2 linked regions of the Actinopolymorpha singaporensis genome follow. The protein of the gene in region 2 interacts with the protein of the main gene of each other region in a pairwise test. Links are inferred from orthologs where the notes say so. Each region holds a gene or a part of one and is shown on either strand. Other genes may lie near its edges.

Region 1 (14,805 bases), 1.9 Mb from region 2 along the record:
GAACGACTTCCTGGGGCCGTTGCTCTATCTCAGCGACGAGAGCAAGTACACCCTGGCACTGGGACTTGCGTCGTTCCAGAGCGTCTACACCGCGCAGTGGGGCTACCTCATGGCCGCCTCGGCGGCGGTGATCGCGCCGATCATCGCGTTGTTCTTCGTACTCCAGCGCTACTTCATCGAGGGTGTCACGCTGACGGGCATCAAGAGCTGACCGGCCGGTCCGTCCTCGCTGTCGGCCGGCTCGCACGTCCTCGGCGAGCACCGCCACGGTGACCCGGCCTGGCGCCGCGTCGGCTGCGGCCGGACCCGGGCCGGCAAGCTCCGATCAGGCGGTCGTGGACTTGACCGGGACCGCGAGGCCCGCGGCGTTGCGCTCCGAGGTGGCCTCCGCCGCGCCGTGGCGGGCCAGGAGGTCCATCCCGAGCCGGGCACGCCGCACGCGTTCACGGGTCAGCGCGACCGTGGTGGCCTCGAGGTGGGTGCCGGCGGGGTAGACGTCCGGGGCGTTGCGCAAGCCGAACTTGACATACACCGGTGCGGCCACCTCGATCAGGCGAGGGAGTTCGTGGTGCCGGACGTAGCCGCCGAGGTTGTCCGGTGCCTCGACGTACACGTCCAGCGGCACGTCCACCACGGCACGGATCGCGGCGATCTGCGCCAGGCTCAGGTCCGTTGCCAGGTTGAGCGTGTCCGCGCCGAGATCCTCGAGGACGCGCGCGGTGGCGGCGTTGGTGACCGGCAGCATCACCGACACCTTGGCCTGCATGTCTGCGGGCAGGTGACCGGCCGCTCGCAGCTTCCCGAACGCCGCCAGGACGCCGAGGTCGGAGATCAGCACGCTGCGGATGCCGTGGTCGGCCGCCCGGAGGACGTCCTCCAGCACCGCCGACACCTGGTCCTGTCCGTGCGCGGTGGCCGCGAACCCGCCACCGGCCTGCGCACGCGCGGTGGCCGAGGTGCCCCAGCCGGCGCACGGGCGGGCGAACAGGCTCACCTCCACGCCGGCCGTACGGGCCTGCTCGGCCATCTCGTCCAGTTCGGCGTCGGTGAGCAGGAACACCCCGCTGCCCTGGGAGATCCGGCGTACCGGCACCTCCAGGCGTTCGGCCTCCTCCAGTGCCGCCGCCAGGCAGCGCGGGCCCTCGGTGCTCGGGATCTCCACCCGGTAGCGGACGCCGTCGGGGAACCGCTTGGCCGAAGCGGGCAGGTCGTTGAGGTCGCCCCGGGGGAGGTCGAGGATGTCCAACAGGTGCGACGCTGGTGTCCCGGCCACGAGGTCCCCCTAGAGAAAGTTGTCCGGTATCTCGAACGACATCCGTATACTCGGACATCGTTGCGATCTGGTCACGGTGCCGTCAAGTTGCGTTCGGATGGACGAACACCGGCGCGCGATGGCCGAACCCGCTTGTGGAGGTGCGGAAGGCATGGGCCGAGCAGTGCCCGCGGTTCTCCGCGCGCTGGACATCCTCGAGTTGTTCGGGACGACCGAGGAGCTTTCGATCCCGGAGATCCACAGCCGGCTCGGTCTTCCTCGTACGACCGTGCACGAGCTCGTCGGCACTCTGGTCGAGCGTTCCTACCTCGCCCCGGTGCCCGGCCAGCCACACCGCTTCCGGCTCGGGGTGGGAGTGTTCCACCTCGGTTCCGCCTACGCCGAACGCCTCGATCTTGCAAGGGAGGGCCAGGCCGCCGCGGAGGAGGTCGCGGCCGCCTGCGACGAGACCGTGCACGTGGCGGTGCTGGAGGGCCGGGACGTCGTCTACGTCGCGAAGGTGGACAGCACGCACCCGGTCCGGATGGTGTCCGCGGTCGGCCGCCGGCTGCCCGCGCACTGCACGGCGGTCGGGCTGATGCTGCTGGCTCGGCTGGAGCAGCGCAGCCTGGACACGCTGTTCCCGCCCGGGCGGCGCCTGCCCGGGCTGACCAGCCGGAGTCTCACCACCTCGCGGCAGTTGCGCGACCGCCTCGGCGCGGTACGCACCGACGGCCTGGCACAGGAGTACTGCGAGTCGAACGAGGCGGTCGCCTGCGTGGCCGCCCCGGTCTCCGACCACACCGGAGCCACCGTCGCGGCGATGAGCATCTCCGTCCCGACCGTCCGCTGGTCACCCGAACGCGCCGCCGAGTTGGCAGGTCTGGTCCGGGAGGGGGCGAGCGCGTTGTCCGTCCGGCTGGGGCACGTCCCCGACGCACACCTCGTCACGGTGGCGGACCGGGGTGAGACGTTCCGGTGATTCTTTGCAAGACTGGCGCAGGCTGCCACACATCAGATGACTGTCAGTTGACTGGCTGAGGAGGTCCCGTGGAGATCGTCCGATACGCCGATCGCAGCGACCGTGCGGTCCGGGTAGGAGTCCGACGTGCCGGCCGGGTGAGTCCGCTGGCCGGAGTGGGCAGCGTCAGCGAGCTGCTCCGGCTGCCCCTCGCGGAGCTGCGCGGCCTGCTGGAAGGCGCCGGAGCCGGTGCGGTCGGCAGCGACGGCAGCGTCGGCACGGACGGCAGGAGCGGCTCGGACGGCCTGGACGAGTCCCAGGTGCTGCTGCTCCCGCCGGTCGACGGGCTGACCGAGGTGTGGGCCTCCGGCGTGACGTACGAACGCTCGATGGCCGCCCGGGTCGAGGAGAGCAGCCAGAAGGACGCCTACCAGAAGGTGTACGAGGCGGAGCGGCCCGAGCTCTTCTTCAAGGCGCCGGCCTGGCGGGTCGTCACCGACGGCGAGCCGGTCGCGATCCGCATCGACTCCGGGCTGGACGTGCCCGAGCCCGAGCTCGGTGTCGTCGCGAATGCCTACGGCGAGATCGTCGGGTACGTCGCCTGCAACGACATGAGTTCGCGGGCCATCGAGGGCGAGAACCCGCTCTATCTGCCGCAGGCCAAGGTCTACGCCGGCAGTTGCGCGATCTCGACCGGCATCCGCCCGGCCTGGGAGATCTCCGACGCCACCTCACTCGACATCAGCCTCGCCGTGGTCCGGGACGGCCAGACCGCCTGGAAGGGCGAGACGTCGACGGCGCGGATGCACCGCGACCTGCCGACGCTGGTCGACTACCTGTTCCGCGGTGACGCCCACCCGGCCGGCGCGTTCCTCGCCACCGGCACCGGGATCATCCCCGAGATGTCGTTCACCCTCGCCGCCGGCGACCGCGTGGAGATCGAGGTCGCCGAGGTCGGCGTACTGTCCAATCCGGTGGTGGTCGGCAAGGAGCCGCTGGCGTGGCTCGTCGACGCCCTGTCCGATCCGTTCGCCCGGGAGGTAGCCCGATGACCGCACCCACGACCGCTCCGAGCCCCACGACATCTGCGGAACTGGAGTCGATCCTCGCGGCCGCCACCGCCGCCGCGGGTCCACTCGGTGCGCTGCGCCCGGCCGAACGCGCCCGGCTGCTGCGGGCCGTGGCCGACGCGCTCGACGCCGCCGCGGACGAGCTCGTGCCTTTGGCGATGGAGGAGTCGCACCTGGCCGAGGCCCGTCTGAAGGGCGAGCTGACCCGGACGACGTTCCAGTTGCGGCTGTTCGGCGAGGTGCTGGAGGAAGGCTCCTACCTCGAGGCGACCATCGACCGGACCGACCCCGACTGGGGCATGGGGCCGCGTCCGGACCTGCGCCGGATGCTGGTTCCGCTCGGGCCGGTTCTGGTGTACGCCGCCAGCAACTTCCCGTTCGCGTTCAGCGTGGCCGGCGGCGACACGGCCTCCGGGCTCGCGGCCGGTAACCCGATCATCGTCAAGGCCCACTCCGGTCACCCGCGGCTGTCCCAGCGGACCGGCGAGATCGTCCGCGGCGCGCTGGCCGAGGCGGGTGCGCCGGACGGCACGTTCGACGTGATCTTCAGTTTCGAACGCGGCGTCGAGGCGCTGAAGGACCCGCGGATCAAGGCGGGCTCGTTCACCGGCTCGATCCCCGGCGGTCGGGCGTTGTTCGACATCGCCTCCCAGCGTCCGGACCCGATCCCGTTCTACGGCGAGCTGGGCAGCCTCAACCCGGTCTTCGTCACCCCCGGCGCGGTCAAGGCGCGAGGGGACGAGATCGCCTCCGGCTTCGTCGGCTCGGCGACGCTCGGGGCCGGTCAGTTCTGCACCAAGCCGGGCCTGCTGTTCGTCCCCGCCGGGCACGGACTGGACCAGGCGATCGTCGCGGCGGCCGGTGACGTGGCCCCGGCCTCGCTGCTCAACAAGCGCATCGCCGAGGGCTACGCCGAGGGCCTTTCGAAGCTGGTCGGCACAGCCGGCGTGACCTCGCTCGTCGAGGCGTCCGGAATGGACGGCCTGGTGGCCGGGCCGACGCTGGTCAAGACCACCGTTCCGGTGCTGCTGGACAATGCCGACACGCTGCTGGAGGAGTGCTTCGGGCCCTTCTCGCTGGTGGTGGAGTACGACGGCGAGGACGAGCTGCGCCGGGCCGCGGAGGCCTTCGGCGGCAACCTCACCGCGACCATCCACGGCGAGGAGTCCGACACCGGTGAGCTCGGCTGGCTGATGGACCTGCTGCGCGACCGGGCCGGCCGGATCCTGTGGGGCGGCTGGCCGACCGGTGTCTCGGTGACGTACGCCATGCAGCACGGCGGACCCTGGCCCGCCACCACGGCGTCCCTGCACACGTCGGTGGGCACCACCGCGATCCGCAGGTTCCTGCGGCCGGTGAGTTACCAGACGATGCCGGAGGAACTCCTGCCCGAGGCGCTGCGCGACCGCAACGTGCTGGGCATTCCGCGCCGTGTCAACGGCGCCTTGACGAAGGACGACGTGCCGGCGTGACCGGCGACGGGTTGACCGGCGAAGGCCTGTCCGGCAGGCGGGTGCTGGTGGCGGGCGCCAGCAGTGGGATGGGCCGCGCCACCGCACTCGCTGCCGCCCGGGCGGGTGCTCGCCTGGTGTTGTTCGCCCGGCGGGCCGACGTGCTCACCAAGCTGGCAGAGGAAATCGGCGCGGCCGGGGGAGAGGCGCTGGTCGTGGCCGGTGACGCCACCGACGCCGACGCGGTGAGCCGCGCCGTCGACGTGGCGGTGCGCGAGTACGGCGGCCTCGACGTACTCGTCAACAGCGTCGGGACCAACGTGCGCGAACGGTCCCTGACCGAACTGAGCCCGGCCGGGTGGCGGGAGCTGCTGGCGACCAACCTGGACGCGGCGTACGTCCTCACCCAGGCGGTGCTGCCGACCTTCCGCGCACAGGGCGACGGCCTGCTCGTGCACATCTCCTCCTCGGCGGCGAAGCGCCCGGACGCGTCCGGTGTCGGATACCAGGCGAGCAAGGCCGGTGTCGCCGCACTCGCGCACGCCACGATGGAGGAGGAGCGGGCGAACGGCATTCGGGTCAGCGTGCTGTTCCCGGGGTTCACCGACACCCCGTTGGTCGAACGCCGGCCGGTGGCGCCTACTCCGGAACAGCTGGCCGCCGCGCTGCGCCCGAACGACGTCGCCCGCATGTGTCTCGCGGTGATGGCGTTGCCGAGCAGGGCTTACGTACCGGAGTTGTTGCTCTACCCCAGCCAGCCCTGAGGAGTGCCCGGGAGGCACGAGGTGAGGGAGGTAGTGCGAATGTCGACCGACGCACATGCGGTGGTGGCGGTCCTGCTGACCGAGCAGACCCGCGCGACGGTGCTGACCCCCGCGGCAGAACGCCTGCTCGCCGGTGCGGCGCGGGTGCGATGGGCCGAAGGGCCGCCCGGTGACTGGGACCTGCCCGGGCTGCTGGACGGCGCGGTCGCCTGCCTGACCGGATGGGGTACGCCACCGATCACCGAACAGGTGCTGGCGAACTCCCCGGACCTGCGGCTGGTCGCGCACACCGCGGGCAGCATCCGGGCACTGGTCCCGCAGGACGCGGTCGGCGCGAGGTTGACCGTGTGCCAGTCGGCCGGGCTGATCGCCGACTCGGTGGCCGAACTCGTGATCTCGCAGATCCTGTCGGCGTTGCGGGACCTGCCGGCCCTCGACGCCGGCCTGCGGGCCGGGCAGGAGTGGAGTGCGCTGCGGGAGCGGTACCCCGGCCGGTTGCTCGGTGCGCGGACCGTCGGTGTGGTGGGCGCCAGCCGGACCGGCCGGGCGGTGATCGGCCTGCTGCGGGCGTTCCGTGCGCGGGTGCTCGTCGCCGACCCGTTGCTCACCGCGGCGGAGGCGGACGAACTTGGAGTGACACCGGTGGAGCTGGACGACCTGTTGCGCGGCAGCGACGTGGTGACGTTGCACGCGCCGCTGCTGCCGCAGACCCAGGGGCTGCTCGGCGCCCGGGAGCTCTCGCTGCTGGCCGACGGGGCGCTGCTCGTCAACGCTGCGCGGGGCGGCCTGGTCGACGGGGACGCCCTGGTCGCGGAGCTTCGATCGGGCCGGATCCGGGCCGCGCTGGACGTGTTCCCGACGGAGCCGCTGGCACCGGACAGCCCGTGGCGGCAGCTGCCGAACGCGATCCTGTCCCCGCACACCGCCGGCCACACCGTCGACTCCCACGCCCGGCAGGGGCAGGCGATGGTGGAGGACGTCGTTCGGTTCCTGCGCGACGAACCCCTGCGGTACGCCGTCGCGGCCGACTCGGTGGGCGTGCTCGCCTGACCACCCGGTACTCGTCCTTGCCGAACCCCCGAAGAGGAGACCTCAGATGAAGCTCGACCTGTCCGGCCGATCGGCACTCGTCACCGGTGGCGCCACCGGCATCGGGCGCGGTGTCGCGCTCGCCCTGGCGGAGGCCGGCGCCGACGTCGCGGTGACCTACCGCAGCCACGACGGCGCGGCCGTGGCGAAGGAGATCGCCGCGCTGGGCCGCCGGTCCGCGGCGTACGAACTCGACGCGTCCGACAGCGGACAGGTGGACGCGGTGGTGGACGCCACGGCCGGTGAGTTCGGCGGGAAGCTGGACATCCTGGTCAACAACGCCGGCGGGATGATCGGCCGGCAGCCGGTCGCGGACATGTCCGACGAGCACTGGCACACGGTGATCGACGTCAACCTGTTCAGCGCGTTCGCCTGCAGCCGGGCGGCGTTGCGGCACCTGCCCGACGGTGGCCGGATCGTCAACATCTCCTCCCTGGCCGGGCGTAACGGCGGCGGTCCGGGCGCGGCCGCCTACGGTGCCGCCAAGGCAGGCATGCACGGCCTCACCCGCGGGCTGGCCAAGGAGGTCGGGCCGCGGGGCATCACCGTCAACGCGGTGGCACCGGGCCTGATCCTGGACACGCCGTTCCACGAGGCGTTCACCCCACCGGACCAGCAGCAGGCGACGATCGACGCCACCCCGCTACGCCGTGCGGGCTTCCCCGACGACGTGGCCGGCGCGGTGCTCTACCTCGTCTCCGACCTCGGCGCGTTCTGCACCGGGTCGGTCATCGACCTCAACGGCGGAACGTACTTCAGCTGAGGCAGTACGACGTTGCAGAAGAGACGCCGGCTCGTCCCGGGGTAAACCGCGGGACGGGCCGGCGTCGCTGCGCACGAGTCGATGTCATTGCGCACGCGCCGACGGCGCCCGGATGAACGCCGCCTGCCGCCTCGAGACCTCCTCCAGCAGACCCTCCAGCGAGGCGGCCGGGCCGAGCATCCGCTGCAGCTCCCGCTGGGCCACCTGGTCGACACCGCGGTCGAGGTCGGGGCCGTACAGATCCTTCGCCGCCTCCAGGTGCACCCGCATCGCCTCGGCGGCCGCAGCCGCGTCGTGGTCGCGGATCGCCTCCCAGATCGGCTCGTGCTGTGGCGTCCCGGCCTGGCGCACCTGCCGGTCGGACAGGCTGCGCAGCATCAGTTCGAAGGTCAGCGTGGTGATCGACGCGTACATCGACTCCAGCACGGTGTTGTGACTCGCGTGCACGACCAGCGCATGGAAGGCCAGGTCGAGCCGGGCCTGTTCGAGGACGTACGTCGTGATCTTGAGGTCGTCCAGGCACCGGCGCATCGCCGCCACCTCGGCCTCGGTCGCGTCGGTGGCGGCCAGCGCGGCGGCACGGGTCTCCAGCATCGAGCGGGCCTCGGTGAGTTCGCGCACGGTGGTGTTGCGCCGGCGGTACGACGTGTCCAGCGAGCGTGCGCCGTCGCTGGCCTGCGCCTCACGGACGTAGGTGCCCCGCGACGGCAGGATCTCCACGAACCCGCGTTCGGCGAGCCCGCGCAGCACCTCCCGCACGATCGGCCGGGACAGGCCGAACCTTCGGGCGAGTTCGCGTTCGGGTGGCAACTTGGTGCCGGATGCGATCCGCCCGGCGAGAATCTCGTCGAGCAGATGTGCGGACAGGCTGTCACGAGTATGCGGGCTCACCGGGTCCCCCTTTGACCAACGAGCCGGACCGTCTGACGGGGTCTGTCGTTCCTTCAGTTGTCGCGTGGCTGTGCAGCAGTGGTTGCGTCAGTGCGTCAGCCGAACAGTGCGTCAGTCGAACAGCTTCTGTGCCTGCTGGACGATCGTGATCAGGCCGAGCGTGCCGTAGAACGCGACAGCCAGAGCAATGATGATCGTACGAAACCTTCGGATCGAGATGGAAACCGGTAGCGATCTTTTGTTCATCACGATGAGCAGCACGCCGTAGACGGCCATCATCACCCCGCTCACACAGGAGGAGATGACCAGCAGGACAAGGGGTTGGTTCAGGCCCGCCAGCAGAACCACGCAGCCGAACGCGACCAGCCCCCACACCAGCCAGAAGTAGACGCGGCTCTCGGAGACGCCGCGACGGCGGAGGTAGACCGTCGCCAGCAGGTCCGCGGCCAGCCGGCTGGTGTAGTCGATGATGCCCATCGCCGCCGCGAACAACGAGTAGGCGCCGATGACCCAGAAGAAGTAGCCGAACCACGGGCCGATCCGGTCCTGCAGTGCGGCGCCCTCGACCTGCAGGAAACCGATGTCCTGGCTGAGTCCCGACCGGCCGAACACCGTCGAGAACGCCAGCATCGACATGAAGCCGATGGTGAAGCAGGTGATGAGGACGAACGTCGCCGCCTGCTCGATGTTGGCGAACCGCCACCATCCCCGCCAGCGGATGAGGTTGGACTCGTTCGGCTCGAACGTGAACGCCGACGGTGCACCGGTGTCCTTGCCGGTGACCGTACTCACCAGCTGGGGAACGTAGGCGCCCATCCCGAACCGCTTGTCCCGGATCCAGTTGCTCTGGCAGAGGTTCTGGCCGCCGCCGGCGCCGGCGTAGGCGATCGCACCGAGCATCAGCGCGAAGTCGAGATCGGGGAACCGCCCGAGGTGGGTCACCGCCGAGCCGAGTCCGCGCCAGGTGTCCGCGGTGAACGCGAAGATGATGGCGCCGACGATCAGGACGGTGATCGCCGCCAGCTTCACCAGGATGACGCGTTCGAGCGCGGTGTAGACCACCGGGGCGAGCGTGAGCACGGCGCCGCACACGACCAGGATGCCGATCGCGATCGCGGTGACGTTGCCACCCACGATGTAAGTCACCATGGTGGCCGAACTCGTCGCCCAGCCCGGCCAGAGGTTGGCGAAGTAGGTCATCACCGCGAAGACCAGGCCCCAGTGTTTCCACATCCGGCTGAAGCCGGTCAGCGCTGTCTCCCCGGTGGCCAGGGTGTAGCGCTCGATCTCCATGTTGAGGAACCACTGGGTGATGACACCGAGCACGGCTCCCCACAGGAAGACCAGCCCGACCTGGGAGGAGATGTAGGGCCACAGGATGAACTCGCCGGAGGCCAGGCCCACCCCGGCACCGACGAGCCCAGGGCCGATGATGCGCCAGGTCTGGGTGGGCGGTGCGGGGAGGTCGCGCACCTGTGCGCCGGGAAGGTGCTTGGTGGACAGCGCGGACGCGGGGTCGGGCTCACCACCGGTCGAACGTTCCACGGTCATGCGCCGTCCTTTCCGACAAATGTGTGAGATCTGTACGAGATCTGGACGAAACGCTGCTGGATCAGTGAACCCCCGGCACGCCGCGTGGTCAAGCCGGTCGGCTCGGTGACTTCCGGTCGGATGCCAACGGTGCTTCGCCTCTCGGGAGCCGGGCGGTGGCCGAATTCGGCCGCCGGTGCGCCGGCGGGGGACATGACCGGTCCCGGCTCCGCACGCCGTCCCGTGCTGTCAAGGCGCCGTTGACAGCAAGGCGTGGTTGCCTGCGGGCGAGTGCACGGTCTGCGTCGGTCAACGGCCCAGGGCCTGGTCCGGGGTGACCGTCGTGGGCTGGGAAGGGTGCGGTGAGAGCGCGGCCGGACCCGGGCAGGATCGGCCGTCCGCCCCACTGCCCGGTGACCGCCCCTCAGGGCACGCCCTAAACTGCGAGGGCCGTGGACGAGCGTCCGACCATCCCACGAGGAGGCACCCGCGTGAGCTTGCAGCAGGCGATGGAGATCTGCCCGGCGGTGGCGATCCTTCGGTCGGCGTCGGCCGCGCGCTACACCGACGTCACCGACGTCCTGGTGGACGCGGGTATCCGGGCGGTGGAGTTCACGTTCACCGCACCTGACGTCGCGGATGCCATCCGCTCCTATGCCGCCCGGAAGCCCACCGAAGTCGCACTCGGCGCCGGCACGGTCCTCACCCCGGAGCAGGCCCGCGAGGCGGTCGACGCGGGCGCCACGTACCTCATCTCGCCGGCGGTCTGCCTCGACGTCATCGAGGAGGCAAACCGCCTCGGCGTACCCGTCCTGCCCGGCGCGGCCACCCCGACCGAGATCCTCACCGCGTGGCGGGCGGGTGCTGCGATGGTGAAGGTGTTCCCGGCGTCGGCGCTGGGCGGACCGGCCTACCTCAAGGCGATCCGCGGCCCCTTGCCCGACATCCCGCTGGTGCCCACCGGTGGCGTGGACGTCGACAACGCGGGCGCCTACCTGCGCGCCGGTGCGGTCGCGGTGGGTGTGGGCAGTCCGCTGGTGGCCGACGCCTGCGAACCCGGCGGAGACCTCGATGCCCTGGCTCAGCGGGCCCGCACGCTGGTGGCCGGCGTGGGCGGCACCCGCAAGGCGAGCCCGGCGGGTCGCGCATGACGAGCAGCCGGGTCGACGTGGTGACCCTCGGCGAGACGATGGCCCTGGTCGCGGCCACCACCACCGGTTCGTTCGCGGTCGGCGCACCGGCCCGGATCTCCTTCGGCGGCGCGGAGACCAACGTCGCCATCGGGCTGAGCCGGCTGGGGCACAGTGCGACCTGGATCGGCCGGCTGGGCGCCGACCCGCTCGGCCACCTCGTCAAGGACGCCTTGCGCGGCGAGGGCGTCGACGTCTCGCACGTCCGGACCGACTCCGAGGTGCCCACCGGGCTGATGCTGCGCGAGCACCGCACCGCCGACCGGGTACGCGTGAGCTACTACCGGCGCGGGCTGGCGGGTTCCCGGCTGACCCCGGACGACGTCGACACCGACCTGGTGGCCGCGGCCCGCACGCTGCACGTCTCCGGCATCACCCCGGCGCTGTCGGAGTCCGCCCGTGCGGCCGTGCACACCGCGGTCGACGCGGCCCGGGCGGCGGGCGTACCCGTGTCGTTCGACTTCAACTACCGCGCCGCGCTGTGGTCTGTGACCGAGGCGGGTGCGGCGTTCCGCGATCTCGTGGCCGCAGCCGACATCGTCTTCGCCGGTGACGAGGAGGCGGCCATGGTGGTGCCGGCCGGCTCGGTCGAGGAGGTGGCCAAGGAACTGGCCGCGCTCGGGCCGGCGCAGGTGGTGCTCAAGCGCGGTGCGGCCGGTGCGTACGCCGTCGTCGACGGAGAGAGCTTCACCGAGCCCGCGCTCGCGGTCAGCCTGATCGACCCGGTCGGTGCCGGCGACGCGTTCGTCGCGGGCTACCTTTCCGCGACGCTGGACGGGCTCGACCCCGCGCAGCGGCTGCGCCGGGGCAACGTGTGCGGGGCGTTCGCGGTGTCGGTCGCCGGTGACTGGGAGGGCCTGCCGCGCCGGTCCGAACTCGCCACCATGGACGCCACCGAGAACGTCGCCCGCTGACCGCGCCGCGCTGACCGCGCCGCGCTGACCGTCTTGCGCTGAAGGGCCCCGCCGGCTCGTTTCCTCAGGTCCGCGGCAGCGAGCGGGCCAGCAACAACGCCACGTCGTCGTCGTACCCGCCCGGCGGCCGCAACGCGTCGATCACCTGGTCGCACAGCCCTTCCAGGCTGCCCGACGCCCTGGCCAGCGCGTCCACCAGCGCGTCGATGCCGGCGTCGACGTCGCGCCGGCGGTTCTCGACCAGCCCGTCGGTGTAGAACGCGACCGTCGTCTCCTCCGGCAGGGCGACGACGTGCTCGGGCGCGGTCCGCATCGGTGCCGCCGACGAGGCACCCACACCCAGGGGCAGCCCGGCCTCGTGGTCCAGCCGCCGCGCCTTGCCGTTCCCGTCGACGGTGAGCAGGGGGAGATGCCCGGCCGAGGCGTACGTCAGCGTCCCGCGCGCGGCGTCGAACACGGCGTACGCGCAGGTGACGATCTCGGTGTCGCCCAGATCGGCGACCACGCCGTCGAGCAGGCCGAGGATCTCCTTGGGACGCAGGTCCTGCCGGGCGTAGGCGCGCACCGCCGTGCGTACCTGCCCCATGAACGTCGCCGCCCGCAGTCCGCGTCCCATCACGTCGCCGATGACCAGCGCGGTCCGGCCGGGGCCGACCGGGATCACGTCGTACCAGTCGCCGCCGACCTCGGCCTCCTCCGCTCCCGGGAAGTAACGGGTGGCCACCTCGAGTTCACCGGGCGGGTGGGTCCACGTGGGCAGCAGGCTGCGTTGAAGGGTGAGGGCGGTACGCCGCTGCCGGCGTTCGCTGTCGGCGAGGTTGCGGGCCAACCGGCGCTCGGCGTCGAACAGCCGGGCGTTCTCGATGCTCTGCGCCGCCCGGGTGGCGACCTGCTCGAGGACGGCGAGGTCCTCACCGGGTGCGAGATCGCGACCGTACGCGTGACCGGGCCCGAGCAGGGTGAGGACGCCGATCACCCGGCCGCGCGTGACCAGTGGCATGGCGATCAGGCCGGAACCCCGGGTCGCCTCGCGTAGCACCGCGTGCGCCTGCGGCTCGGCGTACATCTGGCCGAGGGTGTCCGGGTCGGTGGCGGTGAGAACGGCCGGGCGGCCGGTGAACACCGCGCGCAGCGCCGGGTGGCCGTCGCGCTGGGTTCCGCCGAGGCGGCGGATCTGCTCCACCAGCGACTGGCGGGCGGGGTCGGCCTCGCGGACGTAGACGCGGTCCAGCCGGCGGCCGTCCCACAGGTCGATGATGCACAGGGTCCCGAAGCGCGGGACCACCAGGTCGCCGACCGCCTCCATCGTCATCCCCACGTCCAGGGAGGAGGCGAGCCGGCTGCTGGCGTGGACGACGTAGGCGAGCCGGTCGCGGACGTGTTCGAGCTCGGCGCGCGCGGTCCGCTCGGCGCGGAGCAGCGCGGCTCGTTCGGCGCGCAGCAGCGCGGCCCGGTCGTCGCCGGCGTCCGTACCGGGCGGGCCGTTCGTGCCTTCGGCGCCGGACCGGCCGAGTTCGGCGAAGACCGCGAGCACCTCCCCGACACCGCCGCCGTCGCCGTAGCCGGTCAGAGCGCGCGCCCGGACCGCGCACACCACCGCGTGCCCGTCCCGATGCCGCAGCGGGACGGCTCCCTCCCAGGTGCCGTTCGCCGCGAGCTTGCCCAGCAGGTCCCGGGCGGTGGCGTGGGAGTTCGGCGCGACCATCGCGGTCAGCACTTCCTGGCCAAGCGCCTCCTCCGCCGGCCAGCCGAGGACTGACTCGGCGGCGGCGTTCCAGAGCGCGATCCGGCCGCGCTCGTCGACCAGCACGATCGCGTTGGCGCTGAGCTCCAGGACGGCGTCGATCAGCTCCCGTTCGAGCGGACTGGTCACGCCAGGTGCCTCTTCCATTGCGGAGCATCATGCCGGTTCGCGGCCCTGTGCGTAGTGTTCATGCCGAATCACGCAAGGTCAGTCTGGCGGGGTAGCCGGGACTACGGGCTTGGCCCGGCCGGGTACGGCGGGTCGGTGGGGGTTCTGCGGTGCTCGTCAGTCGCGGTGCCGGCCGAGTTCGCCGGCCAGCGCGTTCCGCAGGCGGTCGTAACGCGCCCGAGCGGCGGTCATCCGTACGACGTCGTCCGGATCGGGCAGGAGCTGTTCCTTCGGCGGCGCGAGGTCGATCCCCAGCGCCAGTGCCGCCGCGCCCCGGGCGCCGACCTCGGGGTCCTCGGCGAGCCGCAGGGACCGGTCGAAGGTGGCCGCGAACACCCGGCACCACCACGGCGAGGCGTGCACCGCACCGCCACCGAGTACGACGTCGAGCTCGGTGCCGAACGACCCCTCCAGGATGTCCAGGGCACGTGCCGCCTCCAGTGCGACGCCCTCCAGCGTCCCTGCGAGCAGCTCCTCCGGTGAGGTCTCCAGGGACAGCCCGGCGACCACGCCGGATCCCGGCGGGATCGTTCCGGGTGGCCGGCTGCCCGCGTGCATCGGCAGGCAGACCAGGCCGCCGGCGCCGGGCGCGAGCGTGGGCTCGGCGTCCGCGCCGAGACGCAGCAGCCGGACCGCCCAGGCGCGCAGCACCCCGCCGCCGGAGAACGCGATCCCGCTCACCAGCCGCTCCGCGTCCACGCGGTAGCGCCACACGGTGGCCGGCGGCGGCGGGACGTCGGGCCCGTGGACCACGCGCAGCGCGGCCGAGGTGCCGACGGTGACGCCGACCGTGCCGGCATCGGTGCATCCGGTGCCCAGGTTGGATGCGGCGCCGTCGCCGAGCGCCGGTGCCCAACTCGCGGCGGCGAGGGCCGGCCAGCGGTCCCGCCAGCGGGGCGCCAGCCGGGCGGGCGTGTCGTCGACGGCGGGCAACTCCGCCGGAGTCACCTCCGCCAGGGCCAGTGCCTCGGGATCCCACGTCATCGCCGAAACGTCCAGCAGGCCGGTGCCGGAGGCC
Region 2 (14,764 bases):
CCGACCCGAACGGCATCCTCAACGTCGCGATCCGCGAGGTCGCCGCGGAGGTCGGTGACGCGAGCGTGGTGATGGCCGACCTCTGCCTGGACGAGTTCACCGACCACGGGCACTGCGGCGTCCTCACCCCCGACGGCCGGGTGGACAACGACGCCACGCTGGCGAGGTACGCCGACATGGCCGTCGCCCAGGCCGACGCCGGGGTCCAGGTGGTCGGGCCGAGCGGCATGATGGACGGTCAGATCGGGGCGATCCGCGCTGCCCTGGACCGGGCCGGCCACACCGACGTGAGTGCGATGGCCTACTCCGCGAAGTACGCCTCGGCGTTCTTCGGCCCCTTCCGCGACGCCGTTCAGTCCAGTCTGGAGGGCGACCGCAGTACGTACCAGCAGGACCCCGCCAACGCCACCGAGTCGATGCGGGAGGTCGCGCTCGACGTCGCCGAGGGCGCCGACATGGTGCTCGTCAAACCCGCGCTGGGCTACCTCGACGTGGTCCGCCGGGTGCGGGACGCGGTGGACGTTCCGGTCGCCGCGTACAACGTGTCCGGTGAGTACTCCATGGTCGAGGCGGCCGCCGCCCAGGGCTGGATCGACCGCGAGCGCGCGATTCTCGAGGTCCTCACGTCGATCCGCAGGGCCGGCGCCGACATCGTGCTGACGTACTGGGCGGTGGAGGCGGCGCGCCGGCTGCGCTGACCCGCCCCTGGTCCCGCCGAAACCACTCGTGCGGCCCGCTGTCCGATTCCGGACGGCGGGCCTCGTCATGCGCGGGGCCCACGTTTGCCGCACCGCCGGAGGGTCAGGTGGAAATGGAGGGGCCGCCACGGCGCCCGGTCGGGGGGGAGGTAACCGGGCACCGCGGCGGCCGAGGAGGCTCGGCGCGCCCGGGGGGGTGAGGGCGCCGAGCCGGCTTGGGGAGCCCGGGTGCGCGGGTCGCGCACGTCGCGGCTGCGGGCTCGCGGAACAGTCTGTGGTCTGTCTTGTGGCTGTCCTGTTCAGGGGCCAGGTCGTTGGCCGTTCGGTGTATCGGGAGCGTCAGTGGGCGGGGCCGTCATGGATGGTGAGCACATCGGGGACTCGTCGAACGGCGCACCGTGTCGGCTGCCCGCGACCCCGCCCCGACGGTCCCGACTCCGGCGCTCGCCCGCGCAGGTGAACCGGCCCGTCAACGGGCCCCCGTGTGGTCTCGACCTCCCCGGCTCACGCCTCACCTTACGTCCCCACCCTGGGTCTTTGAAGCCTTGACACCGTGCCGTCTCCATCGACGACTCCATCAACGACGGGGCGGGCCGGAAGTTACGCCCGGCTTCGCGAGTTTCGACCCGTGGGATTCCGTTCGTCGCGCAACGCCGCGGGCCGGCCCGTCCCCTCGCCGATCGGCCGACCCCCCGCCCCTGCGGGCGAGCCCAGCCCGGCGAGGGACAATGACGCGGTGACCGAGCCGCGAAACCCCGCAACGCACGGAAGTGCCGCCTCCCAGGCGTTGTTCGAACGTGCCCGTGTCGTCACTCCCGGTGGCGTCAACTCACCGGTCCGGGCGTTCCACGCCGTGGGCGGTACGCCGAGGTTCGTCACCTCCGCGCGCGGGCCGTACCTCCTGGACGCCGACGGCAACGAGTACGTCGACCTGATCGGCTCGTGGGGCCCGATGATCCTCGGCCACGCCCACCCGGAGGTGGTGGCCGCGGCCACCCGCGCGGTGTCGGCGGGCACGTCCTACGGCACGCCCACCCGCCCGGAGGTGGAGCTGGCCGAGGAGATCGTCGCCCGTACGCCGATCGAGCAGGTGAGATTCGTCTCGTCCGGCACCGAGGCCACCATGTCGGCGATCCGGCTGGCCCGGGGCGTCACCGGCCGGGCGAAGCTGGTGAAGTTCGCCGGGTGTTACCACGGTCACGTCGACGCGCTGCTGGCCTCCGCGGGGTCGGGGGTGGCGACGTTCGGGCACCCGGACTCCCCGGGCGTGACCGGTGCGCAGGCCGGCGACACCCTGGTCGTTCCGTACAACGACCGTGCGGCGGTGAGCGAGGTCTTCGCGAGGTACGGCGAGGAGATCGCGGCGATCATCACCGAGGCCGCGCCGGGCAACATGGGAGCGGTACCACCCGAGGACGGGTTCAACGAGTTCCTGGCGCGGACCGCGCACGAGCACGGGGCGTTGTTCATCTCGGACGAGGTGATGACGGGCTTCCGGGTGAGCCGTTCCGGTTGGTACGGCATCGACGGCGTGGCCGCCGACCTCGTGACGTTCGGCAAGGTGATGGGTGGCGGCTTCCCGGCCGCGGCGTTCGGCGGGAAGGCGGCCCACATGGAGCGGCTGTCCCCGGCCGGCCCCGTCTACCAGGCCGGCACGCTGGCGGGTAACCCCGTCGCCACCACGGCCGGGCTCACCACGCTGCGCCTGGCCGACGCGCAGGTCTACGCACACCTGGACAAGACGGCGGCCACCATCGCCGGACTGGTCAGCGAGGCGCTGACCAAGGAGGGCGTACCCCACCTGCCGCAGTTCGCCGGGAACCTCTTCAGCATCTTCTTCGTAGACCCCACCGAGGTGCCGCGGGTCCGCAACTTCGACGACGCCCGCTCGCAGGCGCAGCACCGGTTCCGGGCGTTCTTCCACGCGATGCTCGACGGCGGGGTGCACCTGCCGCCGAGCGCGTTCGAGGTGTGGTTCGTCAGCGCCGCGCACGACGAGGAGGCGCTGGACCGCATCGCCTCCGCCCTGCCGGCCGCGGCCAGGGCAGCCGCTGCGGCCGAACCCGATCCGGCCCCAGGAAGGCCAGCAGCCCAGCCAGCAGCCCCGACAGCCGACCCGACTCAGCAGGAGCGTTCGTGAGCCGAAGCCGCACCCTCGTCCATCTGCTGCGCCACGGCGAGGTCGACAACCCGCAGAAGGTTCTCTACGGCCGGCTCCCCGGCTACCACCTGTCCGAGCTCGGGCGGGAGATGGCCGAGCGCGTCGCCGAGACCGTCGCGTCCCGGCCGATCACCCACCTGGTCGCCTCCCCGCTGGAGCGCGCGCAGGAGACGGCCCAGCCGATGGCCGACAAGCTGGGCCTGCCGATCAGCACCGACGAACGCCTGATCGAGGCGGGCAACCTGTTCGAGGGGCTGACGTTCGGGGTGGGCGACGGTTCGCTGCGCCGGCCGGACTCGTGGAAGCACCTGCGCAACCCCTTCCGGCCGTCGTGGGGCGAGCCCTACCGCGCGATCGTGGTGCGGATGCTTGCGGCGATGGCCGATGCGCGGACCGCCGCGGAGGGTGCGGAGGCGCTGCTCGTCTCCCACCAGCTGCCGATCTGGACGGTGCGGTCCTACGTCGAGGGCCGCCGCCTGTGGCACGACCCGCGCAAGCGTCAATGCACGCTTGCCAGCCTGACGACGTTCACCTACGAGGACGGCCGGATCGTGTCCGTGGACTACTCCGAGCCGGCGGCGGACCTGCTGCCGGGCGGTCTGGCGGGCAAGAAGTTCGTCGCCGGGGCGTGAACGTCAGCTGAGGATGAACGGCGGTATGGGTTCCAGGTCACCGAGGCACCCGCGGGGCGCGCGGTCGCGCGCGCTCGCCGCGGTGGCGACGCTCGCCCTGCTGGGCGTGGCCGGACTCGCCGGTTGTTCTGGTGACGGCTCCGGCGGCGGAGGCGAGGGCGGCGACGGTTCGCGTTCGACCAACGCCACCACGAGGTTCGTCTCCGGCAGCGGCACCGTCACCACGATGCCGCCCGACGAACGCCGCCGGGCCCCGGCGGTCGCCGGGACCACACTGGACGGCAAGCGGGTCGCACTCGCCGACTACCGCGGCAAGGTCGTCGTGCTGAACGTCTGGGGCTCCTGGTGCGCGCCCTGCCGCAAGGAGGCGCCCGACCTGGCCGCCGCCGCCCGCGCCCTGCGGGCCAAGGGCGTGGAGTTCCTCGGCATCAACACCCGGGACGTCTCCCGCCAACCGGCCCAGGCGTTCGTGCGTACCTTCGACGTGCCGTACCCGAGCATCTACGACCCGAACGGCGAACAGCTGCTGGGTTTCCGGGCGACGCTGCCGCCGAGCGCGATCCCTTCGACGCTGGTGATCGACAAGCAGGGCCGGGTCGCCGCGCGGGTGCTCGGCAACGTCAGCCGGCGCACCCTCGAGCAACTCACCACCGACGTGACGGGGCTGCGGTGAGCTGGCTCGCCCTGGCCGCGACCCACTCCGCGGGAGCCTCGCCGAACGCCTCGCTGCTGGCGTCCGCGGCGTCCGCGGCGGCCACCGCGACCTCCGTGGGCGACGGCTTCGCGCGTACGGCGCTGAACGGCTCGCTGATGCTGGCGATCCCGATCGCGGCGCTGGCCGGCCTGGTGTCCTTCCTGTCCCCGTGCGTGCTGCCGCTGGTGCCGGGCTACCTGTCCTACGTCACCGGGCTCACCGGCGCCGACCTGGCATCGGCACGGCGCGGCCGGATGCTGGCCGGCGCGCTGTTGTTCGTACTCGGCTTCGCGGCGGTGTTCGTCTCCATCGGCGCGGTGTTCGGCGTGGTGGGCAACTTCCTCGCTGTCAACGCCGGCTTGCTCACCCGGATCCTGGGCGTGGTGGCGATCCTGCTCGGCTTGGCGTTCGTCGGACTCGTGCCCTGGCTGCAACGCGACGTACGGGTGCACAAGGTGCCGGCGGTCGGGCTGGCTGCGGCGCCGCTGCTCGGCGTGCTGTTCGGCCTGGGCTGGACGCCGTGCGTCGGCCCGACGCTCGGCGTGGCGGCGACGCTCGCGGTCAACGAGGGGACCGCCGGGCGCGGCTCGCTGCTGATGCTCGCGTACGCGCTCGGTCTCGGTGTGCCGTTCGTCCTCGTGGCGCTCGGCTTCCGGAGGGTGCTGGGCGGGCTGTCCTGGGTGCGCCGCCACCACGTGTGGGTGACCCGGGCCGGCGGCGCGCTGCTGATCCTGGTCGGCCTGGCCATGGTCACCGGGGCCTGGGACGCCGTGATCGGCCCGCTGCGGCAGTGGGCGAGCAACTTCCTGACGGTGGTGTGACGGATGGCTTCGACGCAGGAACGCGAGCGCGAGCGCCAGGCGCCGGCGGCCAAGGACGCGCCGCCGCTCGGCCCACGGGAGCTGGCCCGCTGGGTGTGGCGGCAGCTGACGTCGATGCGTACCGCCCTCATCCTGTTGTTCCTGCTGGCGGTGGCGTCCATCCCCGGCACGCTCATCCCGCAGCGCCGGATCAACCCGGTGACCGTGGCGGAGTTCGTCCGCAACAACCCCGGGCTGTCCCGGTGGTACGAACGGTTCGGGCTGTTCGATGTGTTCGGCTCGCCGTGGTTCGGCGCGATCTACCTGCTGTTGCTGGTGTCCCTGCTCGGCTGCATCCTGCCGCGCACGCTCGCCCACTGGCGGCTGATCCGGTCCCGGCCGCCGGTCGCGCCGCGCCGCCTGGAGCGGCTGTCGGTGCATCGGTCCTGGACCACCGACACCCCGCCCGACCAGGTGCTCGCTGCCGCCCGGGAGCGCCTGCGCGCGGCGCGGTACCGCGTGGTGGCCGATGAGGCGCCCGTCGGATCGCCCGGGTCTTCGGGGTCTTCCGGGTCCGCCGGCTCGGCCGGCTCGGCCGGCTCGTCACTGTCCGCCGAACGCGGCTACCTGCGCGAGGTCGGCAACCTCCTCTTCCACATGGCGATCGTCGTGGTGCTGGTCGGCGTGGCCATCGGCAGCCTGTTCGGGTTCCGCGGCACCGTGCTGGTCGTCGTCGGCAACGGCTTCGCCAACACCGTGACGCAGTACGACGGCTACCAGAGCGGCGGGTTGTTCAAGGAGAGCCGGCTGGCGCCGTTCTCGTTCACCGTGAAGAGCTTCAGGGTGAAGTTCGCCACCAACGGCGAGGAGAGCGGTTCGCCACGATCGTTCGACGCGGCGCTGGCGTACGCCCCGCGCCCGGGTGCCACCATCCGCGACTACCACCTGCGGATCAACCACCCCCTGCACGTGGACGGTACGCAGATCCACCTGAGCGGCCACGGGTACGCGCCACGGTTCACCGTCCGCGACGGCACCGGAAAGGTGGCGTTCTCCGGGCCGGTGCCGTTCCTGCCACAGGACGCTAACTTCTCCTCCACCGGCGTGGTGAAGGTGCCCGACGCCCGGCCCAAGCAGTTCGGGTTCGAGGGCTTCTTCCTGCCGACGGGGATGATCGACCAGCAGCGCGGCCCGATCTCGGCGTTCCCGGACGCGCTGCGGCCGATGGTGTTCCTCACCGGGTACACCGGCAACCTCGGCCTCGACGAGGGTGTGCCGCAGTCGGTGTACAGCCTGGACAAGACCCGGCTGACCCAGCTCGAGGGCGGGGACGGCCCCTGGCGCAAGTCGCTGGAGCCCGGGCAGACCGCCTCACTGCCCGGCGGGGGCAGCATCCGCTTCGACGGCTACACCCGCTGGGTCAACCTCCAGATCAGCAGCAATCCAGGTGCGCCGGTGGCGCTGGTGGGCGCGGTGCTAGCACTGGCCGGGTTGCTACTATCCCTTGTAGTACGTCGCCGCCGGGTATGGGTGCGAGTCGGCACAGACGACGGGCGTACCGTGGTCGCGATCGCCGGCATGGACAAGGGCGAACGGCTCAGCTCCCGCGCACCGGGCGTGGCCCGGGCGGCACCCGACGAGGGAGACCGCGCCGAGCGGGAGGGGCGGTCCGGCCCGGCCGGCGCCGACGACGGTGAGACGCGCGACCTCGCCGTCGAGATCGACAGAATCGCCGCGGACCTTCCCGGTCGTGCGGCCCCGGCCGGGGAGGAATCACCGTGAGTTCGTTGCTCGCGAGCTTGTCGGACAACTTCGTCTACGCCTCGACGGCGGTCATCGCGCTGGCGATGCTGGCGCACGCGGCCGAGTGGGCGTTCCGCCGCGAACGCCGTACCTCCGGCCGGGCGGAACAGTCAGCGGCTGTGCGTGGCGAGACAAGCGGCGCGTCCACGGCGGCAGCGCAGTCGTCCGCCGACGACTCCGGCGCGGGTGAGTCCGGTGGCGGGGTGGCCGTGCTGGAACGCGAGCAGGCGCCGGACGGCGGAGGCGTCGACCGGGCCGACCTGTTCGCCCGGATCGGTGTGGCGCTGACGATCCTGTCCACCGGCCTGCTCGGCGCGGGTGTGCTGTGCCGGGGATTCGCGGCCGGCCGGGTGCCGTGGAGCAACCTGTACGAGTTCTCGATCACCGGCAGCTTCGTGATCATGGTCGTCTACCTCGTGTCGCTTCGGAAGCTGCGCACGAACTTCCTCGGGCTGCCGCTGACCGGGTTCGTCCTGGTCCTGCTCACGGTGGCCATCTCGGTGCTCTACATCCCGGTGACCGGCCTGATCCCCGCCCTGCAGTCCTACTGGCTGGTCATCCACGTCTCCGCCGCCTGCCTGGCCACCGGCATCTTCACCCTGGGCGCCGTTGCCAGCGCCCTGCAGATCTTCAAGGCCCGCTACGAACGCCGGGTGGCCGAGGGTCGCCGTACCCCCGGCGGCTACCTCGCCCAGCTTCCGTCCGCGCAGGCCATCGACCGGGTGGCGTACCGGCTGAACGCGTTCGCGTTCCCGATCTGGACGTTCGCCCTGATCGCCGGAGCGGTGTGGGCGGCGGCGGCCTGGGGCCGCTACTGGGGCTGGGACCCCAAGGAGACCTGGATGTTCATCACCTGGGTCTGCTACGCCGCCTACCTGCACGCACGGTCGACGGCCGGGTGGCGGACCAAGGTGTCGGGGATCGCGCTGGTGTCCTACGCCGCGCTGGTGTTCAACCTGGTCGGCGTCAACTTCTTCATCTCCGGCCTGCACTCCTACGCCATGTAGGTCAGGCAGGTCCGGCCCCCGATCCGCGCGCGATGATCCGTCGGCACGTCCGATCCGTACAAGGCCCGCCGGTGAGTCGCGGGCAGGCTTGTCCCATGGTTGATCTGTCCGCCGCGAACGACTTCGTCGCCACCCACGCCCGGCTGCTCGAACGCCGCCGGTTCGGCCTCCTGACCGGGCAGGCCACGCCCGCGCAGGTGGTGACCGCCCTGATGGCCTACCGCAACCCCGACGGCGGGTTCGGCTCGGGGCTCGAACCCGACCTGCGCTCGGCGAGCAGCCAGCCGGTCGGCGCACTGGGCGCGTTCGAGGTGCTGGGCGAACTGGCGACGACAGCTGGCGCGATCGTGGAGCCCGGCCTGGTGGCACAGACGATGGACTGGCTGGACTCGGTGACCCGCTCCGACGGCGGCGTGCCGTTCGTTCTGCCCAGCGCGGCGGACGCGGCGTACGCACCCCAGTGGACGCCCGAACCCGATCCCGGTTCTTCCCTGCATCTGACCGCCGCGGTCGCCGCCGGCGCGCACCGGATCGCGGGAGCCGGCTCGAAGTCCGACGTGAGTGGCGGCGTGGGTTCCGGTCCGGCCGCCCATCCCTGGTTGCGCCGGGCGACCGGCTACTGCTGGAGCCGGCTCACAGACGGCTACCGCCCTGCGCACGCCATCGAACTCCGTTACGTCGTGGAGTTCCTCGATGCCGTGCCCGACCGCGAGCGGGCCCGCGCGGTGCTGGAATCGACGATCCGACCGCACGTGCCCGCGGGCGGGGACCTCGCGGTCGCCGGCGGCGCGGAGGGTGAACGGCAGACCACCACCGACCTCAGCCCGCTACCGGACGCCGCGTCCCGCGCGCTGTTCGACCCGCGCGCGGTCGACCGCGACCTCTCCCTGCTGGCGGCCGGGCAGCGCGCCGACGGCGGCTGGACGGTCGACTGGGCGCCGTTCTCGGAGCTCTCCGACCTGGAGTGGCGCGGGATCGTCACCGTCCGCACGCTGCGGGTGCTGGCCGCGAACGGGCGGGTCGACCTGCCGGGCGTCCCCGGCGGTGCTGCCCGGGCACGTCGCGATCAGGGGAACGACGATCAGGAGAACGCGGGGTAGATCGGCAGCAGCCCGACCCCCGGCCAGGCGCGCCGGGTGGCCGCCCGCAGTGTGCCCGCGAGGTCACCCAGTGCCGCAAGGCTGGGTTGACGGCGGGCGGCGTCGGCCAGGTTGTCCAACCGGAGTACGCAGAGCTCGCGGTGTGAGGGCAGGTCGAACGCCCACGCGTCGAACCTCCGCCGGTCGGCGCCCTCGGCCGTGGCGGCTCGGGGAAGCAGCCAGGAAAGCACCTGCAGCGCCCAGTACGCCTGGCAGGCGTCGAGCGCGGTGTCGAAGTCGCTGCCGCTCACGTCCCGGCCCGCCTCGGCGAGCCGCCGCCGGTAGCGGTCCACGAGCACGTCCGGCAGCCCGTCCGGCAACCGGCGTACACACCAGCAGGTGGGCATGACGGTGCGCACGTAGGCGAGGTCGAGGAGCGCGTGCCGGAAGCTGCCGAACTCCAGGTCGAACAACCGCACCGTGCCGTCCTCGCCGACGTGGTTGTTGTCGGGGCAGCAGTCGTTCGGGCTGTACGCCTGCCAGGACGGCGCCGCCAGCGTCTCCTCGATCCAGTCGACCGCGGCAAGGGCGGCGTCGTCGACGGCGGCGGCGAGACCGGGGTGGGTGCCGAGGCCAGCGCAGGGGCCTGCGTCGAGGTCGGCCAGCGCGGGGACGAGCTTGGTGCGTACGTCCTGCCCGATGCTGTCACCGGGCGCGGGTGTGCCGAACCGCGCGCGCAGCCGGGCGTACTCCTCGTCCCGGCCGAAGCTGGCCAGGTGGACCCGGGCGAGGGCGTCCACGTAACCGGCCATCCCGGTCCGGGCCGGCTCGGCACTCTCGCGCACCAGGATGTCGGCGAGGCTGCGGTCGGGGCCGAGGTCCTCGATCAGGATGAAGCCGAGTTCGGCGTCTCCCCCGTAGAAGGTGGGGGTTCCGCCCTTCACCGGAACGGAGGACAGGAACTCCAGCCCGGACCACTCGTTCCACAGCCGGTTGGCCGGGCTCCAGAAGTCGGTCGAGGTCCGGTCGAACTCGCCGTCGTCGCCCCGATGCGCCACCTTCACCACGGCTGAAGGGAACGGCGCGCCGGCGACGACCAGCCGGGCGACGTGCGCATGCCCGTCCACGCGAAGCGGCTCGTACCCCGTCACGCGGACAGGTGATCCGAGGTGGTCGCTCAGCAGAGTGGCCGCGCGGGCCGCGACACCAGCCGGCAGGTGGTCGCCGAGGGACGTCTCGGCCTGGTCCGCCTCGGCGGCCGCGGGGGAGTCGGGCGCGGGCTCGTCGGGCGCTGTCTTCGACGACGGCGGGATCATCGCCGCAGGGTAGGCCCCGTGAGCCGCCCGCGGTAGCGGATTTTGCCGCCTCAGGCGCGAGCGCTCCCGGTGGGGCCGGGCCCCTCGCCCTCGTCGCGGCCGAGTTCGCGTTCGCGGCGTTCGAGGTCGGCCTGCCACTGGCGCAGCCGGTCGTCCTCGGACTTCTGCCGCATCCGGGCGAGCCGGGCGAGGAACTCGGGGTCGTCGTCAGGCGCCAGCGGCTGGCCGGGCCGGAGCGCGGGCCGGCCGGACGTGCCGCCCTCGACGGGCCGGCCGAACGTCAGCCAGCCGAGCGGTCCGGCGTACGGCAGAAACGTGATGACGAGCGCCCACGCCCATCGGGGCAGCGCCCGAATCCTGTCGGATCGGCTCTGCGCGAGGTCGACCAGGCAGTAGACGAGCAGGACGAGGGCGATGAGGACGGGTAGTACGCGGAGCACCGAACCCCCTCCCGGACGGCTGTGGGGCGAAGTTATCCCCGAGGGTAGCCGTCCGGGAGGCTGGAGGCCCGTGGTCCTCGAGGCGACTGGTTCGGTGCGGGCCCGGTCCGCCGCGGCCGGCCCAGCGCGATCAGGCCAGCGCGATCGGGCCAGCGCGATCAGGCCAGCGCGATCGGGTCAGCGCGATCGGGTCGGCCTGCCGGATCAGTGAGCCTGCTTCAGCGCGACCAGCGGACGAAGCGGCGGAACCGGTGGCCCATGCGGCCGGCCGTCGCGGAGGCCTGCAGGTCGGCCGTAAGCGAACCCTGCGAGGGTGTGGGGACGCGACGGGAGGTCGCGAGCGAGGTGGTGCCGAGGTGCGGAAGCTGACGGAGCGTCGGGAACTCCGGGGAACCGATGAACATTTGGTGGTTGTGCCCCTTGGATCGTTGCTGTATCGAGGCGTACGTCGATGATTCTAAGGTTGCGGCCGGGAAACGCCAATAAATTACGTGTCGATCGCCAAGGCGCGGAGGATTTCGATGGACGAGCTGGACGGCCGCCTGGTCGCCGCCCTGCGGGAGAACGCCCGCGCGTCGTACGCCGAACTCGGCCGGCTCGTCGGGCTGTCCGGTCCGAGCGTCCAGGAGCGCGTACGCCGGCTGGAGGAACGCGGCGTGCTCACCGGCTACCGCGCTCTGGTCCGCCCGGGCGCGGTGGGCCTCACCGTGACCTCGCTGATCGGCCTGCTGCTGTCCGACAACGCCGACCAGAACGCGGTGGTGGAGCGGCTGGTCGGCGTGCCGGAGATCGAGGACTGCTGGTTCGTCGCCGGTGAGGAGTCCTACGTCGTCAAGGTGCGGGTCGCCGACGTCGACGCGCTGGAGGAGTTGCTGGGCCGGCTGCTCAGGGTCGAGGGAATCAGCCGCACCCGGACCACTCTCGTCCTGTCCACGAAGTGGGAGGGCAGGCTGCCGATGTCCGGGCTGCCCGACGGTGCGGATGCCGCGGGTGCAGCGGAGACCACGCACACGGCGGACGGGGACGCCACGGGTGGCGGGGAGGCCGGAGACGACGGCGACGCCGGGTAGCGTTTCGCCATGGCCGAGATCGCACTGGTGACGCTGGACGACATACGCACCGCTGCCACCCGGATCGCCGACCAGGTGCTGCGCACCCCGCTGGTGGCGACGTCGTGGGGCGAGGCCGACCGGCCGTTGTGGCTGAAGCCGGAGAACCTCCAGGTCATCGGGGCGTTCAAGGTCCGGGGCGCGCTCAACGCGGTCGGCGCGCTGACCGAGCAGGAGCGGGCGCGCGGAATCGTCACGCACTCCTCCGGCAACCACGCCCAGGCGGTCGCGCTGGCCGGCCGGGAGTACGCCGCGCCGGTGACGGTGGTGATGCCGGAGACCGCACCCGAGGTGAAGGTCGCGGCGACCCGTGCCCTCGGGGCCGAGGTGGTGATGGTTCCGGCCGCCGAGCGGGAGTCGCGCACCGCCGAGTTGGTCGCGGAGCACGACTACGCCTATGTCCCGCCGTACGAGCATCCCGACGTGATCGCCGGTCAGGGCACGATCGGCCTGGAGATCCTCGCCGACCTGCCCGACGTGGCGACCGTCCTGGTGCCGGTCGGTGGCGGCGGCCTGCTGTCCGGGGTGGCGACCGCGATCAAGGCGCTGCGGCCCAACGTCACGGTGCTCGGCTGTGAGCCGGAGCTGGCCGGCGACGCCGCGGAGAGCATGCGCCTCGGCGAACGCCGGGTGTGGCCGGTCGAGCAGACCTACCGCACGATGGCCGACTCCCTGCGGACCGGGCTCGGCGAGCTCACCTGGGCGCACCTGCACGAACGCGTGGACGGCGTGCTCACCGTCACCGAGGACGCCATCGCCGAGGCGGTGCGGGTGCTGGCCACCCGGTCACGGCTGGTGGCCGAGCCGGGCGGCGCGGTGACCACGGCGGCCTACCTCAGCCACGCGGGCGACCTGCCCGCCGGCCCGGTCGTCGCGGTGGTGTCCGGCGGCAACATCGAGCCGGACCTGCTGGTCAAGCTGCTCGGCTCCTGACGTACGCTGCCAACGTCGTGCGTACTTTCCTCGTCTACACGCTGCTCCGGCTCGTCATCTTCCTGGCGTGCTTCGGAGTGCTGTACGTCCTGTTCGGCGCCCACGTGTCGGGGTGGCTGATCGCCCTGCCCGCGGTGCTCTTCACGTCCGGTCTGTCCTGGTTGCTGCTGCGCCAGCGCGGTGTCGAGGCCGGCGCGGCGCTGTCCTCCGGCTGGCGGTCCGCGCGCGGCCGCCTGGAAGCGTCCACCCGCCGGGAGGACGCCGAAAGCTGACCGGGTGGCCGGTCGATTCGTGCTGGTCCGCCGGTAGTCCTCGCCGCCCCATGAACGTGTACTCTCGTACAGGTTAAGTTGTACGGTCGTACAGGTTTTCGTCCTGCCCGGGGAGAGTGTGAGATGGCGTGGCTGGTGCTGATCGGATCGGGGCTTCTCGAAGCGGGCTGGGCGGTTTCGCTGAAGCTGTCCAACGGCTTCACCCGGCTGGTGCCGTCGGTGGTGTTCGCCGTGTGCGCGCTTGCCAGCCTGGCCGGGCTCGCCTGGGCGATGAAGCAGATCCCGGTCGGGTCGGCGTACGCGGCCTGGACGGGCATCGGGGCCTCGGTGACCGCCGTGATCGGCATGGTGTTCCTGGGTGACGGCGTGTCCGTCCTGAAGCTCGTCTCGCTGGTGCTGATCATCGCCGGCGTGGTCGGCCTCAACCTGTCCGGAGCGGGACACTGACCGGCCGGCCGGCGCCCCGGCAGCAGCCGAGACGGGAGCCGAGGCAGGAGCGCGGCCAGCGGCGCCGGGACGCCCTGGTCGCCGCGGCCGCCGACCTGCTCGAGGACGCCGGGGTGGACGCGGTGAGCCACCGCGCGGTGGCCCGCCGGGCCGGCGTACCCCTCGGTTCCACGACGTACTACTTCGCCTCACTGGACGACCTGCGGGCCGCCGCGGCCGGTGCCCTCGCGCAGCGCTGGGTACGCCGGGCCGCCCGCTCCGCCGCCTCCGTGCCGGAGGGCAGCTACAGCGAACGCGAGGCTGCCCACGGGCTGGCCCGCGCGGTGCTGCCGGCCGGGCGGCCCGCGGTCCTCGCGCAGTACGAGCAACTGCTCGCCGCCGCCCGGTATCCCGCCGTCGCCGCGGTGCTGCGGGGAATGCGGCCGGCGTTCCTGGAAGTGATCGACGACCTGCTCGCCCGCACCGGCTGGGCCGGCCGGGCGGGTGCCGACGTGGTCCTCGCGCTCGTCGACGGCGCCGCGGTCAGCGCGCTGTCGGAGGGCCGCGGCGACGCCCGCGAGGTCGCCACCGACCTGCTCGCCCAACTCCTGGGCGAGCAGTGACCGCCCCGGTCGTACAGGCGCGGAGTTCCCGGTTGGTCACCGTCAGTTGACCTAGCATCGTGGCCACGGCGGAGGGAAACCAGAGCTTCCCCTTCCTCACGGCGACGGTTCTGGTGGTTCTCATCTCCGCGGGCGCCGGCTTCTTCGCGTGGTCGTACACCTATGCGTTCGCAAATCCCACTCCGCGAGAGGTTCCGGTCGCCGTGGTCGGCTGGGAAGGGACGCTGCGCCGCGCCTTCGTGGCCGGCATGGACCAGGCTCTGGACGGCGCGCTGGTGCCCCACCCCGCCGCCACCTACGCACGAGCCAGGGAGGCGGTCGAGGAGCAGACGGCCTTCGCGATCCTCGACCTGCAGCGGGGGCGGCGGGTGACCGTGGACGTGACGCTGGCGGCCGTCATCGTCGGCTTCGTCGGCGCGATCCAGCTCAACGTGCACGCGCGCGGCCTCGATCCCGGCGTGCGCATCGGGTTCACCGTCGGCTGTGCGCTCCTGGGCACGTTCGCCCACACCGAGGTCTACTTCCCGGGCCATTCGCACGGCCTGCCGTTCGTGGTCCTGGCCGGATGGGCCGCGGTGTCGACGTGCGTCTTCTGGGTCGTATGGCAGCGACAAGCGCGTGCTGGCAAGGTGTCGGCGCCCGGAGCTCTCCAGAGCCGGAGCTAGGGTGCCGCCATGTCCGCGCCCTCCGACCTGCCAGCGCCGTCCGACCTGCCAGCGCCGTCCGGCCTGCCAGCGCCGTCCGGCCTGCCAGCGCCGTCCGGCCTGCCAG

What was found.
Region 1: the proteins of hemL (region 2) and BLU27_RS01860 interact in binary tests that used the Escherichia coli proteins (3 or more experiments, as listed by UniProt). The link is inferred for Actinopolymorpha singaporensis from one-to-one orthologs.

What each region holds. Positions count from the first base shown.
Region 1 is NZ_LT629732.1:405,238-420,042, reverse strand. The notes cover bases 6,339-9,211. They hold BLU27_RS01860 (FadR/GntR family transcriptional regulator), read right to left. Parts: upstream 8,242-9,211; coding sequence 7,435-8,241; downstream 6,339-7,434. Other genes in these bases: BLU27_RS01855 (Nramp family divalent metal transporter), read right to left, coding at 8,353-9,211; BLU27_RS01865 (SDR family NAD(P)-dependent oxidoreductase), read left to right, coding at 6,595-7,350; BLU27_RS01870 (hydroxyacid dehydrogenase), read left to right, coding at 6,339-6,548. Also shown: BLU27_RS01900 (carbohydrate ABC transporter permease), read left to right, coding at 1-211; BLU27_RS01895 (U32 family peptidase), read right to left, coding at 326-1,273; BLU27_RS01890 (IclR family transcriptional regulator), read left to right, coding at 1,425-2,234; BLU27_RS01885 (fumarylacetoacetate hydrolase family protein), read left to right, coding at 2,303-3,265; BLU27_RS01880 (aldehyde dehydrogenase (NADP(+))), read left to right, coding at 3,262-4,755; BLU27_RS01875 (SDR family oxidoreductase), read left to right, coding at 4,752-5,498; more of BLU27_RS01870, read left to right, coding at 5,538-6,338; more of BLU27_RS01855, read right to left, coding at 9,212-9,792; BLU27_RS01850 (bifunctional 4-hydroxy-2-oxoglutarate aldolase/2-dehydro-3-deoxy-phosphogluconate aldolase), read left to right, coding at 10,263-10,922; BLU27_RS01845 (sugar kinase), read left to right, coding at 10,919-11,875; BLU27_RS01840 (SpoIIE family protein phosphatase), read right to left, coding at 11,940-13,766; BLU27_RS01835 (FGGY family carbohydrate kinase), read right to left, coding at 13,905-14,805. UniProt on the Escherichia coli protein: Transcriptional activator of the glcDEFGB operon which is associated with glycolate utilization, and encodes malate synthase G and the genes needed for glycolate oxidase activity. Also negatively regulates the transcription of its own gene.
Region 2 is NZ_LT629732.1:2,264,820-2,279,583, forward strand. Bases 805-3,636 are described here. They hold hemL (glutamate-1-semialdehyde 2,1-aminomutase), read left to right. Parts: upstream 805-1,434; coding sequence 1,435-2,838; downstream 2,839-3,636. Other genes in these bases: BLU27_RS10345 (histidine phosphatase family protein), read left to right, coding at 2,835-3,491; BLU27_RS10350 (TlpA disulfide reductase family protein), read left to right, coding at 3,517-3,636. In the rest of the region: hemB (porphobilinogen synthase), read left to right, coding at 1-698; more of BLU27_RS10350, read left to right, coding at 3,637-4,164; BLU27_RS10355 (cytochrome c biogenesis CcdA family protein), read left to right, coding at 4,260-5,006; cytochrome c biogenesis protein ResB, read left to right, coding at 5,010-6,767; c-type cytochrome biogenesis protein CcsB, read left to right, coding at 6,764-7,795; BLU27_RS10370 (hypothetical protein), read left to right, coding at 7,891-8,895; BLU27_RS10375 (hypothetical protein), read right to left, coding at 8,877-10,190; BLU27_RS10380 (PLD nuclease N-terminal domain-containing protein), read right to left, coding at 10,241-10,630; BLU27_RS10385 (hypothetical protein), read right to left, coding at 10,849-11,034; BLU27_RS10390 (Lrp/AsnC family transcriptional regulator), read left to right, coding at 11,152-11,700; BLU27_RS10395 (threonine ammonia-lyase), read left to right, coding at 11,710-12,672; BLU27_RS10400 (DUF4229 domain-containing protein), read left to right, coding at 12,690-12,944; BLU27_RS10405 (DMT family transporter), read left to right, coding at 13,068-13,391; BLU27_RS30090 (TetR/AcrR family transcriptional regulator), read left to right, coding at 13,466-13,993; BLU27_RS10415 (hypothetical protein), read left to right, coding at 14,053-14,658; cds1 (PLP-dependent cysteine synthase family protein), read left to right, coding at 14,668-14,764. UniProt on the Escherichia coli protein: Aminomutase that catalyzes the transfer of the amine group on carbon 2 of glutamate 1-semialdehyde to the adjacent carbon 1 to form 5-aminolevulinate.